Thiorhodovibrio frisius: one gene and its partner. The protein of the gene in region 1 interacts with the protein of each later gene in a pairwise test. Links are inferred from orthologs where the notes say so. Each region holds a gene or a part of one and is shown in the gene's direction. Other genes may lie near its edges.

Region 1 (7,352 bases):
CTGTTACTGCTTTTCTCGGGCAGTCTGCTGGCCTCTGAAGGCGGCGCTGCACATCTGAATCTAACCACCACCTGGGTAGGATTTACCTCACTTTTGATCTTTGTCGTCGCCTATGGCCTGGTGATGACCGAGGAATTCACCCATCTGCGCAAGTCCAAGCCGGTCATGCTGGCGGCAGGCGCGATCTGGCTGCTGATCGCCTATTATTACTCCACCCATCACGGCAGCCCGCACGCGGCGGCCGAAGCGGTGCGGCATAACATCATGGAGTTTGGGGAGCTGTTTCTGTTCCTGCTCGCGGCCATGACTTACATCAATACCATGGAGGAGCGCCTGGTCTTCGATGCCCTGCGCTCCTGGCTGCTGCGCATGGGGTTCGGCTACCGCACCCTGTTCTGGATGACAGGCTTCCTGGCCTTTTTTATCTCCCCGGTGGCCGATAATCTGACCACGGCGCTGCTGATGTGCGCGGTCGTGATGGCGGTCGGTGCCGACAGTCCCAAATTTGTCGGGCTCGCCTGCATCAATATCGTAATCGCGGCTAACGCAGGCGGCGCCTTCAGCCCATTCGGCGATATCACCACCCTGATGGTGTGGCAGAAGGGCCTGCTGCATTTCGAGACCTTCTTCCGGCTGTTCATCCCCTCGCTGGTGAGCTTTGCGGTGCCAGCCTGGTTCATGCACAAGGAAATCCCCGACATCAAGCCACCGCCAAGCAATGAGCGCGTGCGCATGAAACGCGGCGCAATCCGGGTGGTGCTTTTGTTTATTGCCACCATTGGCACGGCGGTGAGCTTTCACAATTACTACCACCTGCCGCCGGTGCTGGGCATGATGACTGGCCTGGCCTATCTGAGCTTCTTCAGCTACTACCTGAACATGACCGGAGAGATGTCAACGGTGCGAGCGGGCAACATCGAAGACAGCATGCCCTTTAACATTTTCAATAAAGTGGCACGCGCGGAGTGGGACACCCTGATGTTCTTCTACGGCGTGATTCTATGCGTCGGCGCGCTGGGCTTTATCGGCTATCTGGAACTGGTCTCCCATGTTGCCTATGACGGCATGGGGCCGACCATTGCCAATACCCTGATCGGCATTCTGTCCGCCATCGTCGATAATATCCCGGTCATGTTTGCAGTGCTGACCATGAACCCGGACATGAGCCAGGGCCAGTGGCTGCTGGTGACGCTCACGGCCGGAGTGGGCGGCAGCTTGCTATCGATTGGTTCTGCCGCTGGCGTGGCACTGATGGGCCAGTCCAAAGGGATGTATACCTTCTTTGGCCATCTGAAGTGGATGCCCTATATCGCGGCGGGTTACTTCGCGTCCATTCTCTGCCACTTCATCATCAATTTCGGGACCTTTAAGCTGCCGGCAGGTTTGGTGTCCGCGACTACTGGCTAAAACCGCCCCGGCCCTTGTGCCTCGCAAGCCGGGCGGAGACTGATCCCTCCCCGGCTTTAGCCCATCAGGCATCGCTCTGGCGCAACCACACACAGCGCCCCTCACTGGCTTTGTCGATGGCCGCCAGCCGCTGCCGATGGGCGTCGATCTCGACCTCGGTCGCGCGAATAACAGCCAGTGGCGGGCGGTCCTTTAATAGCACCCGCGCCGCCTGAGCGCCCTGCCCGTCACGCTGGCGCGCCGGCTGCACGTCCAGCTCCAGACTGGCCTGACCGCCGGTCATGGCCAGGTACACTTCGGCCAGAATCTCGGCGTCGAGCAGAGCACCGTGCAGATCGCGCCTGGTGTTGTCGATGTGATAGCGCTTGCACAGGGCATCCAGGCTATTGCGCTGACCAGGATGGCGGCTGCGAGCTAGCTTCAGGGTGTCGATCACCTCGCACTGGCTCTCGAGGCTAGCTGCGCCCTTGCGCCACAAGCGCAGCTCGTGATTCAGAAAGCCAAGGTCGAAATCGGCGTTATGGATAATGAGCTGGGCACCACCGATGTAGTCCAGAAATTGCTCGGCCACATCGCCAAAGCGCGGCTTGTCGGCGAGAAATTCATCGGAAATCCCGTGCACCTGAACCGCGCCCTCCTCCACCTGCCGGTCCGGTTGCAGATACTGGTGAAATGAGCTGCGCGTGAGGCGTCGATCAACTAGCTCGACACAGCCAATCTCAATAATGCGATGGCCTTGGCTCGGCTCTAGGCCGGTGGTTTCGGTGTCCAGTACGATCTGTCGCATGCTGTCTTATACCAATGACATCAATGGTTTTCGGTTTTAGGTCGGGTGGCGGCCCAAAACGAGCCAAAATCTCAAGAGGTTTCGGTCTACCCTGTTTTCTTTGCCATCTTGGCCTTTTTGTCCATCTCGGCAATGCCACGATTGGCGAGCCTGTCGGCGGTTTCGTTCCCGGGGTGGCCACTGTGCCCGCGCACCCATTGCCAACGCACCCGATGCCCGGTCAGCGCGCGGTCGAGGCGCTGCCACAGGTCCTGATTCTTGACCGGCTCGCGCGCCTTGGTCAGCCAGCCATTGCGCTTCCAGTTGGCCATCCAGCGCTCCACCCCATCCTGGACGTAGCGCGAATCGACCGTGATGACCACCTCGCTTGGGCGCTTGAGCGCCTCCAGCGCCTGGATCACCGCCATGAGTTCCATGCGATTGTTGGTGGTCATGGGCTCCCCACCACAGAGTTCTTTCTGGTGCTCACCCGCGCGCAGCAAGGCGCCCCAACCGCCCGGCCCAGGGTTCTTCTTGCAGGCCCCGTCAGTAAAGATCTCGACCGCTTTAGTCATAACTGGACTCCCGAGCCGTGGGCTTGACCGCTCGACCCGGCAGCAACGACGGTCGTGGTTTCCAACTCGAGCGCAGCGGTGTCACCGCCGACAGCCGTTTGACCGCGCGCACCGCGTAAACGCCACCAAACACCGGCCAATACCGGCTGCCGAGCGCATCGACCCAGTCCAGCCGCGTGGTAAAAGCGCGCCGCCAGGGGGGGCGAAAAACCAGCATGCGCCGAACCTCCACATGAAAGCCGATCAGCTTAAGCCAGTCGCAGACGCGAAACAGCGTCAGCCGCGAACCGCACCAAGGCACGACACCGCGCCGTCGCGGCCATACCCGTCGCACGCCCCAGGTGCTAAGCGGATTGAAACCGAACAGAAACACTCGTCCATCGGCAATCAGCACCCGCTCCACTTCGCGCAGCACCCGGTGCGGATCGGGCGAGAAGTCCAGACTGTGCGGCAGCACCACGGCATCCAGGCTATCGGAGGCGAAGGGCAGTCGCGTCAGCTCCGCGCGCAGCGACAGGTCGCCACCGGGATTCGTGACCATCGAATTCTCGGCCGCCGGCTGCAACAAGAACTGATGGCGGATGCGACTTGCAGCGAGTGCGTCAGCAAACGGCTGCCGGGCACCGACTTGGAGCAGAAAATACCCAAATGCATCCTCGAGTAACTCCTCGAGACAGCGCGCCTCCGCCTCCGCGACACCGCGCCCGAGAGGGCTGCGATACCATGCATCGAGAGAGATCAGCGGATCGGCCGCAACGCCATCGCAGTCTTTCATGGAACCTCGTCAGGCAAGAGCAGAGAAGAACGCCACAGCATAACGCGCCTGTGGGGTCTTCGCAGAACCGGGCGCGCGAAAGGACACCATTGCAACGACTGGCAAGCATCCGGGTATTCCCGTATAGTGCAACGACTTATCCACCGAGGCCGGATTTGGCGTCATCGACGCGCAACACTATCAGGCCTCACGGACAAACCTCGTCGTTAAGCCCTCATGCGGAGGATCAGTGCGTGACTCTGACAGGACACTCTGCCCAAGCACCACTCTCTGGCCCGGCTCATGTCGACCCGGTTCGTTTATATACGAAGGCTGATCATCCCAGGCTGCCGGGTTCCGCTGGCCGCGCCAACAAAGCGAACAGACGCACCGGAACCAACATCATGCGGTTGTCGGCCCTGGTAGTCGCCCTGCCACTTGCCATGACAGGGCTCGGCGGCTGCGTCTCCAATCCCACGCGGGGTTCCGCCTTGGCGGATAACATGGTCGATCAGCCGTCACGCTCGGTATCGGCGCGCGAGTACGGCTTCGTCCGCCCCGCCATTGATCCACAAACCTTGGCGCAAAATACGCAGCGCCGCTCCGCTCGCCCCGGCACATCATCTCGCAGCATCAGCGGCGACCCCTGGCAGCGCATTAGAAGCGGTCCCAGTCTGGGCATTGCGCCAAACCCTCGAGTGAGCCAAAGCCTCAAGCAACTGGCGCGAAACAAAAAGTACCTCAACCAACTTGCTGACCGCGCGAGCCCCTATCTCCATCTCATCCTCACCGAACTTGATCGCGGCGGTCTACCAACAGAACTCGCGCTACTGCCGGAAATTGAAAGCCGCTACAACCCCCGCGCCGTCTCCCCCATGAGCGCAGCTGGCATGTGGCAGTTCATGCCCTACACCGGAAAGCAAATGGGGCTCGAGCAAAATGGCTCCTACGACGCCCGCCATGATGTACTGGCATCCACTCGCGGAGCGGTGAAGTATCTGACCGAGCTAAACCAGACCTTTGACGGCGACTGGGCGCTGACTCTGGCCGCCTACAACTGCGGCCCCGCGCGCGTCCAGGCGGCCCAGCGGGCCAATAAGCGCGCTGGCAAACCGACCGACTACTGGTCGCTCGACCTGCCGCGCGAGACCGAGGACTATGTGCCCAAGCTCCTCGCTGTCATCAGTATGGTGCAAAATCCCCAGCGTTTCGGACAGCGGCTGCCCGTTTTGCCCGCCGCCTCACCGCTCGCCGCAACCACAGCCCGGGCACCGGCTGGCGGAAACTCCTGAGACTTATTTGAACAGGACGCCCCAGGCGGCAAGAAAAACGCATTATTTTCGAATTTCGCTGGACCTTTTGTAAAAACAGGTCTAGCCTACGAACTAAGGCGTCGCCTGCGATGCTCGATAACCGCCTGGGTATTTTCTTGAGCCTAATTAGTACCCTGGGGGCATAATGTAAAGGCTGTTGTGCATGCCCGCCCACGAGCGGGAAGCCTGAAGCCAGCGCGAGTGCCCCCACTTGAACCCCTTGGTTCAAGAACGAAGGTCGGTACCGGCAAACGCGGGGGGCGCCGTTTTTTTACCCACCCAACTTTCTTTTTGCCCGGCTTTTTATCCACCTGGTTTTCTGTCTGCCCGGTTTTTTCCGCCAGGCGAGAGAGCATGATATCGCCTCAACCCCCTTCCAGCCCCTCCTCATCCATCCCAAACCTTTCCGCACGACCTGCGCTCAGACGCAAGTTACGCACCAAGCGCCGCGCCTTAAGTCAAAGCATCCAACGCCAGCACGCACATCAGGTCGCCGCGCGCATTCTGCGCCTGCCAGGCATCGCGCGGGCACGTTGCATCGCGCTATATGTGCCGACCGACGGTGAACTCGACCCCAGCCCGATCCGCGCCAGACTCGCACGCGCAAGCACCACCTGGTATCTGCCAGTAATCACCTCCCTAGCCCCACCTCGACTCGCGTTTTACCCTGACCAGAGCGCTCACCGGCGGCGACGCAATCGTTTCGGAATACCGGAACCCGACCCACGCCGACAAGCCCCGATCAAAATCTCCTCGCTCGACCTGGTATTCCTGCCGCTGGTGGGTTTCGACCCAGACTGCCAGCGCCTTGGTATGGGGCTTGGCTTCTATGACCGCTGCTTCGGAGCCATTCGCGCAAGGGCGCACTGGTATCGCCGCCCGCGTCTGATCGGGCTGGCGCACGAGTGCCAGCGTGTGGAGCGCATCGAGACCAACCCCTGGGATGTGGCACTGGATGCGGTGGTCACCGAGCAGCGTCTTTATGTATGCGGCCAGCCCCAGAGCCGCTCATAGCGAATCGGAGACCGAATCGCGCCGGCACCCGCCATTTGCAAAACAAAAACCGCCATAGAGGCATTGTCGGGTTTGACCGAGTATTCCCATGCGCTTATACTGCGCGGCTGTAACGACAGACCTGCATCCAATGCTGGTGTCCAGGCTGTTGGCCCCAACCCGAGGGTCGGAGTTAACAGCCAGAAACGGATGAACCAGCACTCTTGCAGGCTGAACCGGAACTCAAGACGCGCAAAAAAAACGCAATGCTTTCTCAGCCGCGCCAGATTCAGCACCTTCTGCGCTGGCAGGGAATCATTGGTGTGATTTTGTTATTGCTAGCAGCCCCTTTTGGCCTGCCCGCCCTGGTCTCCGCCGGCGCGGGAAGTGCAGCCTGCCTGTTGGCCAATGCAGTTGCCGCGTTCTGGGTTTTTCGTTCTTATCGCGCGCAACAACCGGGCGCCTTGGTGCTGCGGTTCTATGGCGCTGAAATTGTCAAAATCACCTTGATTCTGGCGCTTTTCGTCATCGCTTATGCGGTGTTCGATGATTTGGTTTTGCCAATCGTTCTGGGCAGCTATCTGGCAGTTCAGACGTTACCAGCGCTGATGCCTGATCGCCGCAGCGACAGGACGATGTCAGGCCAAGGCTGATTTGATGTGCCAGATTTAATTTGACCAGATTTGCTTTGACCAGATTTACTTTGAGAGTTGATCGTAACTAGAGCCCAAGGCTGCAAAATCAAGACCTAGCCGATCAGCACAAACCTAATTAGAAACCCAGTTGAGAAGATCCCCACAGGGCCTCCCATGTCTTCACAATCAGCGATGACAGCACAGGATTACATCCAGCACCATCTGACCAACCTGACCTTTGGCTGGCACCCGGAGCATGGACTTAGCTTCGCAGAAAACAGCGCCGAGGCAGCTGAGATGGGCTTCTGGGCCATCCATGTCGACACCATGGCGTTTTCCCTGCTGCTCGGCGGCCTGTTTCTGTGGTTCTTCAAAAAGGTTGGAGAAAAAGCCACCGCCGGAGTTCCCGGTGGCGCACAAAACTTTGTCGAGTGGATTGTCGATTTCATCAATGAGAACGTCCGCGGTTCTTTCAGTGGGAAAAACCCCATGGTCGCCCCTCTGGCGCTGACCATTTTTGTCTGGGTGCTCTTGATGAACACCATGGACTTGATCCCGGTCGATCTGCTGCCCTTCTATGCCCAGCACTTGATGGCCGGAGTTGGAGCGGACCCGCATCACGTCTTCTTTAAAGTTGTACCGACTACCGACCCGAACACCACATTCGCCATGTCGCTGGTGGTCTTCTTTCTGGTCATCTACTACAGCATCAAAATCAAGGGCGTCGGCGGTTTTGTTGGCGAACTCACCCTGCAGCCCTTCGGTAAATGGGGCTTGCCGGCCAACCTGCTGCTTGAGGGCATCAACCTGCTGTCAAAGCCCGTTTCCCTGGCGCTGCGACTTTTCGGCAACCTCTACGCTGGCGAGATGATCTTCATTCTGATCGCGCTGATGTACGGTCACAACATC
Region 2 (7,279 bases), 800 kb from region 1 along the record:
GCTTGCCTTCATCATCGGTCATGGAATAGGAGAAGTAGGCTTGAGGATCATCCTTGCCCGGATGGCCTTCGGCACTCTCCCAGACAACGGTGCCGCTTTCATCGTATGCCGTGAGCTTCAGATAGACATTGCGGAAGGGTGCGCCGGTGGGCATGGAGTGCGGCAGCTGGTTTTTGAGATAAACCGTGGTTTTGAGATTGTCGCCATCGCTCTCGGTGTCGATATCAAAAATGACTGCGCGTTCGAGCATTGCTGGGCTATGACCGCCGCCCATGGAATGGTCGGCCAGTCCCTCGGCAATTGGCATGTGGCAGGCAATGCAGTTGACTTGCGACTCACTCTGCTCGTATTCGTTGCCGGTCTGGCATAAAGGCACGCCGTGCGGGTTATTGCGCTGGTCATGGCAGCCCATGCAGGCATCCGAGCTTTTCATCAGCTTGGGATTACCGGCCATGGGAAGAGCCGGAATCTGCTTGCCCTCGTATTCCACCGGCTCGCCAAAGTGTGGATTGGGCTTTTGCGAATCCGCCCCACCCACTCCGGCGCCGCCGAAGAGATCATCGCCGCTGCTGGCAAGCTCGGCGAGCTTGTTGTTCATGCCCGATGGGCCTTGCAGCTGGTCTGAGATCTCATAGGACTTCAAGCCCAGCATCAATTTGCCATCTGGGCCGTCGACACCATTGAACTGAGCCAGCGTATGACAGGCGACGCAATTGACCCCTTCTTGGTAAGCGGGTTTGGCATCGAGCTTGGTTGTTTTATCGATTGCAGCGTTCGGAGCATGGCATTGCAGGCAAATAGGAAATTTGCCAGATGCTTTCAGAGTGACGCCTTCTTGAGTTGGATCGCCAGCGACATTTTTATAGAAAGTAGCATGAATAGGATCGGTTAATGCCGTGCTATTGGCATGCATTGAACCTTGCCATTGTTTAAATATTTCCTGATGACAGTTCGCGCACACTTCGGAAGAGACGTGGTGGATGTTGGTGGCTGCCTCAGCGGATTCCTCCGCCAGGGCCAGGTTGCCGAGTCCGGCAAAGACGCAGGCAAACACAATAAGGGCCGTCGCCACAGGTGCTGTGACGCGATGGAGTCGAGCTGAGATCATAATTATCCTCCCGGTGGTATTTCTGCCCACTTTGAATATCATGGAAGCCTCGAGACCTGAGTCTGCTGAGCGAGGTGATGATGACATGATAATGGTGCCGGGAAACATGGCGCAGGTCAATAAAGGCCGATTGCCAGTCACGGCCCTTCTTGATTTAATCAGACCGGTTCGACAAAAGCTGCCAGACAGGGCTGTTCCATTGGTTTAATCAAAAATTCTAACATTAGAATATGCTAATTCAGTGGTTGCTAATGTTGCTGCGCGATGGTATCGCCTTTGGTATTTATCCTGTTGATCTGTTTAGCCAGCCGCTTCTCTTCCTTGACTTGGCTTGCGAATGACACCCTGAAACATTGATGTAACTCTCGGCGATTCTGAAGGTGCGCTCATGAAGTATCCGATTATGTGTTCGGTCATTCTCCCTGTCTTTCTTCTGCTTGCAGTTCCGGCACAGGCGGCCAAGGTCAAGTTGGACCCGAGCCATTGGGGTCATCCTGAGGGTGAAAACTGCGTGAGTTGCCATACTAAGTCATCGCCCGGTTTGGCCGAGCAATGGCGCGGTAGCGCGCATCATCAGGCGGGGGTGAACTGCATGGACTGCCACCAGGCTGATCCGGCCGATGCCGATGCCATTACCCATGAGGGGCAGGTGATCTCGGTGATCGTGTCGCCCAAGGACTGCGGCCGCTGTCATCAGACGGAACTCGATGAGCAGTCCGGCTCGGTCCATGCCGAGGCCCATGCCATCATCAGCGAGCGGGTGCCGGCGCTGGCGCACAATCTGACCGGCGCAGCCATGCAGGCAGCGGGCTGCGACCAGTGTCATGGCTCGGCCGTGAAGGTGCGTGGCGATGGCAGCCTTGATCCTGCCACCTGGCCCAATTCCGGCATTGGGCGCATCAATCCCGATGGTTCCAAGGGCTCCTGTTCCTCCTGTCATGGCCGCCATGCCTTCTCCAAGGCGCAGGCGCGCGAGCCCGATGCTTGCGTGCGCTGCCACTCAGGGCCGGATTCGCCAGACAAGGAAGTCTTTGAAGCCTCCAAGCACGGGATGATCTACAAAGCTCAGCATGAGGCGATGAACCTGGATGCCGATACCTGGGTTGCCGGGCAGGACTACACCGCCGCACCTACCTGTGTGACCTGCCACATGGGTGCGGCTGGCAAGGTGCCTTCCACCCACGATGTTGGTATGCGCAACGCTTGGAGCCTGAATACCCCGGTCTCAGTCCAACAGTATCTGGTGGTCTTCGAGGACGGGGATAAGCTTGAGCTGCCGGCTGACCAGAAGCCACCGAAGCGCGGCACCGAGTTGACCAAGGCCGATGGGACCACCGGCAAAGTCAAAGTGGTGGCCGGCCCGGATCGGCGCCGGAAGATCATGAGCATGGTGTGCCTGGAGTGTCATGGCAAGAACTTTACCGAGAGCTTCATGGATCAATTCGACGCTGTGGTGGCGCTCTACAACGGCAAGTTCGGCGAACCGGCTGCCGCCATCATGCAAGGCTTGTATGAGCAGGGACTACTGACTCCGCTGCCTTTCGACGAGCCGCTTGAGTTCACCTATTGGGAGCTGTGGCATGACGAGGGTGCGCGTGCGCGCCACGGCGCGGCCATGGCCAGCCCCAACCATGCCTGGTGGGAGGGCATGTATCTGGTCGGGCGGAATTTCTACAGCCGCTTCCTGCCCCAGGCACGGGCGGTGGCGGGTGATGCTGCAGGCGAGTTGATCGACCCGGTGTTGGCGGCAAGCGATCATCACCGATGGCAGTCCAGTCCTGATGCAGCCAATCCAATCCTTGGCTGGTCACCGCTACCCGCGCTTGAGCCAGGCCCGAGCGAGGCTTTAGGAGATGCGGACCAATCAGGAAAAGCACCGCAAGCCAGAGTCGAATCTCAGGTTGCCGAACCTCAGACCGCTGCCCCCATGACAGAGGCTGCGCCTGCCAGCGAGGGCAGCGGCAATGATTAAGCTAAGGGCTCCGCTCTTTATTACCCGTCATGTGCTTTTTGCACTGGTGGTCGGCGGCGTCAGTGGCGTGGTGTTTATGTTTTTTCTGATCGAGTTCGATCATTTCACCAGCTCCAACGAATTTTGCCTGTCGTGTCACTCTATGAGCTATGCGGACGACTTCTACCGCCAATCGGTGCACTACAACTCGCCCTCGGGCGTGCGCGCGAGCTGCGGCGACTGCCATGTATCAGAAGGCATTATCATGGCGACCTATGACCATGCCGTGGGTACCAAGGATTTGATCAAGCAGCTTTTCGGGCCTGACTATGACGATCCTGTCGTCAACACCCTGCATTTGCCTGAGGCAGCCTTTGCCGCGCGTGACTGGTTTCGCAAGCGCGACTCAGCTACCTGCAAGCGCTGCCACGCGCAGGAGGCGATCATGGGGACGCGCGCTAACACGGCGGCTATTCACCAGGAGGATGCTGAGGGTAAGACCTGCATCGACTGTCACATCAATCTGGTGCACCGGCCAGTGCCCGAGCGCCTGACCTTCAAGCGTGAGGCCTGGAACGCGATGGTTGAGGAGGAATTCGGCCTTGAGCCCGGCGCCGCAGCGACCGTGATGGGCGAGCATTGAGTGGGGGCGGCAGTGGGCGAACGGTCAGTCCAAGTTGATCAGTGCTGGCATTCTTCCAGTCGCCGCGACACGCCTGGAATCATGGCAACAATAAAAATCCCCGCAAGAACTGCGCTGGCTGTGAGTACCAGAATCAGCGAAGCGTAGCTGGCCGGGATGACCAGCGGAGTGTTCATTGCAATGCCGCCCAACAGAAGCCCGGCTAGCATCAATGCGCCTGACAAGAGGACGGCTGCTCGCATCGTGTTGCAATCGATCATGATCGCGCTCCTAAAAAGCGTTGAGCCGTTAAGTTAGTCTATAAGTATATTCTAATACAGTGGAGCGCTTTTTCAAGTTTTTTCCTGTGCGAGAGGTCGCATCCCCTCACTGTCACGACCTTGGAGTGCCGCGTCTTGGGGCGATGAGGGCGGATTGCAGAGGCTAATAGCCGCGATCAGGTGAAAGCGGCATGGAAAGCTGATACGAATCGGTCGTAGTCAGATTCCGGCAGCGCGTTAATGCCGGCAGCGGCCTTGCGCCCGCCGCCGGTAGCGAACTGGCGGCAGAGTGCGTCGGCGCCATCGGGGCGCTCGAGTGGGGCGCGCACGCTGACCAGATAGCCGCCCTGGTCGAGCACTGTCAGCAGCGCATGCGCGCGCCCTGGTGCCTGTTGAGCCAGTGCGTTGCCGAGCACGCCGCTGACGCGCCGCGCCCAGGGCTCGGACGGCAGCCGCAGTAGGCAGTGGGTTGGGGATGCGAGCTCAGGCGCCAGGGCTTGCGCGAGCGCCATATCTTGTGCATAGCCGGCGCGCAGTTGGCCGAACGCCTCATCGGCGGCGATGAACTCGCGCGGGTCGTGATAGGGCTCTAGGCGTCGAAAGAGCGCGTCGGGCGGAAAATGCAGGTCGCTGACCTGTGCGCCATAGCCGTTGTAGTTGAGCAGAATGCCAAGCTCACGCAGCGCCTCGGTGTCGCGTGCGGACAGATCGACCTCGCTCGCCAGTGCGCGCGCCCTAGTGTCGAAATTATCGCCAAAGGTTCCAACCAGCGCCCATTCCAAGAATCGCCCGCCGAGTGCATGATTCACCAGCAGGCTGGTGCCTTGATCCGGGCGGGGGTCGATATGGGCCTCGAATCGGTCGTGGCTGGGAATTTCGCCCGCATAATGGTGGTCGAACCAGCGCACGCTCGCGCCGGCCTCAAGCACGCGCCTGAGGTCAGCCCGGTTTTTATCGAGCGAGATGTCAAGCACTGTCAGCCGGTCGCCCGCTGCCGGCGCGACGCGGCTCAGCAGCGCGATGTCGCGCTTGACGCCGGTGATCAGGGTGCTGTCGCGTGGCTCGCTCAGGCGCAGTTGTTGCAGCGCGCAAAGACCATCCGCATCGCCGTTGAAAAGGTCATAATCAGCCAAGGCAGGCTCCCCCAGGTTGTAATGCCTCATGAAGATGAGCCCGAAAATCCGCCCAAAATCGGCCCAAAATCTGCCAGTTGTCGCGAATCGGGGCGCCCGTGTCAGGGTGGCGAATGTTATACCCAATCGACATGGAATTGGGGCGTATTTTGGGGTGAGTGGTGGTCACGGGGGCTCTGCGGCAGGATGCTGCCGTGAAACCCCCAGCCTGAAGCCCCATGGGCAGGGTTTACTGCATCCCCAGTGACCGCTGCCCGGTCCGAGACAAGTCGAAAATCCATGTCCGCTTGGTATATTTTGCGCTTGACGGATGGATTTTCGGGCGCTTTCCCGATTAGACTTGTGCGCTGTCGTTGGATCATGGCGGCCGACCTGAAAGGCGAGCCCAGCTGTTGGCGCAGTTTGCCGATCACCGCCGATCCAGCACCTAGTTTCGTTTTTTATCGGGCGCAAGCCCAAAAGGAGTCAGCATGAGCGTCCAACAAACCCTGTCCATCATTAAACCCAACGCGGTTGCCAAGAATGCCATTGGCGCTATTTGTGACCGTTTCGAGAAAGCCGGGTTGCGCATTCTCGCCGCTCGCATGCTGCACATGTCCCGCGAACAGGCCGCTGCGTTTTATGCGGTGCATCAGGGCAAGCCGTTTTTCGACGAGCTGGTCGGCTTCATGACCTCGGGTCCGGTGCTTGCCATGGCGCTTGAGGGCGAAGACGCCATCGCGCTTAACCGCGAGATTATGGGTGCCACCAACCCCGCCCAAGCTGCACCCGGCACCATTCGTGCGGACTTTGCCGACTCCTTTACCGAAAATGCCGTGCATGGCTCGGATGCACCTGACACGGCGGCGACCGAGATTGCCTTTTTCTTCCCTGAGGGGGTCTGCGTGCGCACCCGCTGAGCGGATTATCGGCCATCCTGAATCGACCATTAATGAACACGCCATTGCTGAACGCAGAAGAATCTGTCAATCCGCTCGAGCTGGACCTCAAGGGTTGCGAGCAGCTCGCCATTGCGCATGGCGGCAAGGCCTTTCATGGTCGCAATCTGTTCAAATGGGTGCACAAGCATGGCGTGCTGGATTTTGATCTCATGACCGACCTGCCGGCGGCCATGCGTCAGTCCCTGGCGTTGCGGTGCCCCTGCGAACTGCCCCGGATCGCGCTGGAGCAACCGGCGCCCGATGGCACAGTGAAATGGATACTCGAGCTGGGCGATGGGCAGCGGGTCGAGACGGTCTTCATCCCGGAGGGGAAAAGACGTACCCTATGTGTGTCATCTCAGGTTGGTTGCGCGCTTGACTGCCGTTTTTGCGCCACCGCGCGTGAGGGCTTCAGCCGCAACCTGACGCCAGGTGAGATCATCGGTCAGGTGTGGGCCGCGACTCGTCGCACTGGTCTTGCCCCAACCAATGTGGTGCTGATGGGCATGGGCGAGCCGCTGGCTAATTTCGACGCCGTGGTGCAGGCCATGGCGGTGATGCAACATGATCTGGCCTATATGCTGGCCAAGACCCGGGTGACCCTGTCCACCTCCGGGCTGGTGCCCAATATCTACCGGCTCAAAGAGGTTGCCGATGTCTCGCTGGCGGTTTCGCTGCATGCGCCGGACAATGCGTTGCGCGATGAACTGGTGCCGATCAATCGCAAATATCCGCTCGAGGAACTGATCCCTGCCTGCAAAGCTTACGCCGGTTCCGACAAGCGGCGACGCATCACCTGGGAGTATGTCATGCTCGATGGCGTCAACGACAGCCTAGCGCATGCCAAAGCGCTGATTCGTCTGCTCGAGGGCGTGCCTTCTAAGGTCAACCTCATCCCGTTCAATCCATTTGCCGGCAGCGGCTTTGCGACCAGTCCGCCCGAGCGGGTCGATGCCTTTCGCCTGCGCCTGATCGGCGCTGGTCTGGTCACCACCACCCGCAAAACGCGTGGCGACGGCATTGCCGCCGCTTGCGGTCAGCTCGTTGGCCGGGTCGAAAACCGCCGGCGCGGGGCGCCGCAGCGGGTCGAGCTGGACCTCGCGAGGCCAGCAGCATGACCGAACTCGCGCTCATTCACCGGAGAATGGCTTTGACCGGACCGCTGCCGACTGATCAAGCCGGACATCAATTCAGATTCCTGCTGCCCACTGCGCTGGCGGTTGCCCTGTTTGGCTCGGGTTGCACGACCCTGCTGCCGAGCGGT

The links.
Region 2: the proteins of Thiofri_RS07755 (region 1) and ndk interact in binary tests that used the Escherichia coli proteins (3 or more experiments, as listed by UniProt). The link is inferred for Thiorhodovibrio frisius from one-to-one orthologs.

What each region holds. Positions count from the first base shown.
Region 1 is NZ_CP121471.1:1,664,473-1,671,824, reverse strand. Bases 4,217-6,999 are described here. They hold Thiofri_RS07755 (5-formyltetrahydrofolate cyclo-ligase), read left to right. Parts: upstream 4,217-5,169; coding sequence 5,170-5,829; downstream 5,830-6,999. Other genes in these bases: atpB (F0F1 ATP synthase subunit A), read left to right, coding at 6,618-6,999; Thiofri_RS07750 (ATP synthase subunit I), read left to right, coding at 6,033-6,461; Thiofri_RS07765 (transglycosylase SLT domain-containing protein), read left to right, coding at 4,217-4,794. Also shown: sodium:proton antiporter NhaD, read left to right, coding at 1-1,407; dnaQ (DNA polymerase III subunit epsilon), read right to left, coding at 1,472-2,194; rnhA (ribonuclease HI), read right to left, coding at 2,281-2,748; Thiofri_RS07770 (class I SAM-dependent methyltransferase), read right to left, coding at 2,741-3,523; more of Thiofri_RS07765, read left to right, coding at 3,907-4,216; more of atpB, read left to right, coding at 7,000-7,352. UniProt on the Escherichia coli protein: Involved in the removal of 5-formyltetrahydrofolate.
Region 2 is NZ_CP121471.1:861,657-868,935, forward strand. Bases 4,570-7,279 are described here. They hold ndk (nucleoside-diphosphate kinase), read left to right. Parts: upstream 4,570-5,565; coding sequence 5,566-5,994; downstream 5,995-7,279. Other genes in these bases: Thiofri_RS04285 (hypothetical protein), read right to left, coding at 4,570-5,095; Thiofri_RS04295 (bifunctional tRNA (adenosine(37)-C2)-methyltransferase TrmG/ribosomal RNA large subunit methyltransferase RlmN), read left to right, coding at 6,027-7,133; pilW (type IV pilus biogenesis/stability protein PilW), read left to right, coding at 7,166-7,279. Also shown: Thiofri_RS04265 (cytochrome c family protein), read right to left, coding at 1-1,216; Thiofri_RS04270 (multiheme c-type cytochrome), read left to right, coding at 1,620-3,080; Thiofri_RS04275 (NapC/NirT family cytochrome c), read left to right, coding at 3,073-3,702; Thiofri_RS04280 (hypothetical protein), read right to left, coding at 3,741-3,962; more of Thiofri_RS04285, read right to left, coding at 4,139-4,569. UniProt on the Escherichia coli protein: Major role in the synthesis of nucleoside triphosphates other than ATP. The ATP gamma phosphate is transferred to the NDP beta phosphate via a ping-pong mechanism, using a phosphorylated active-site intermediate.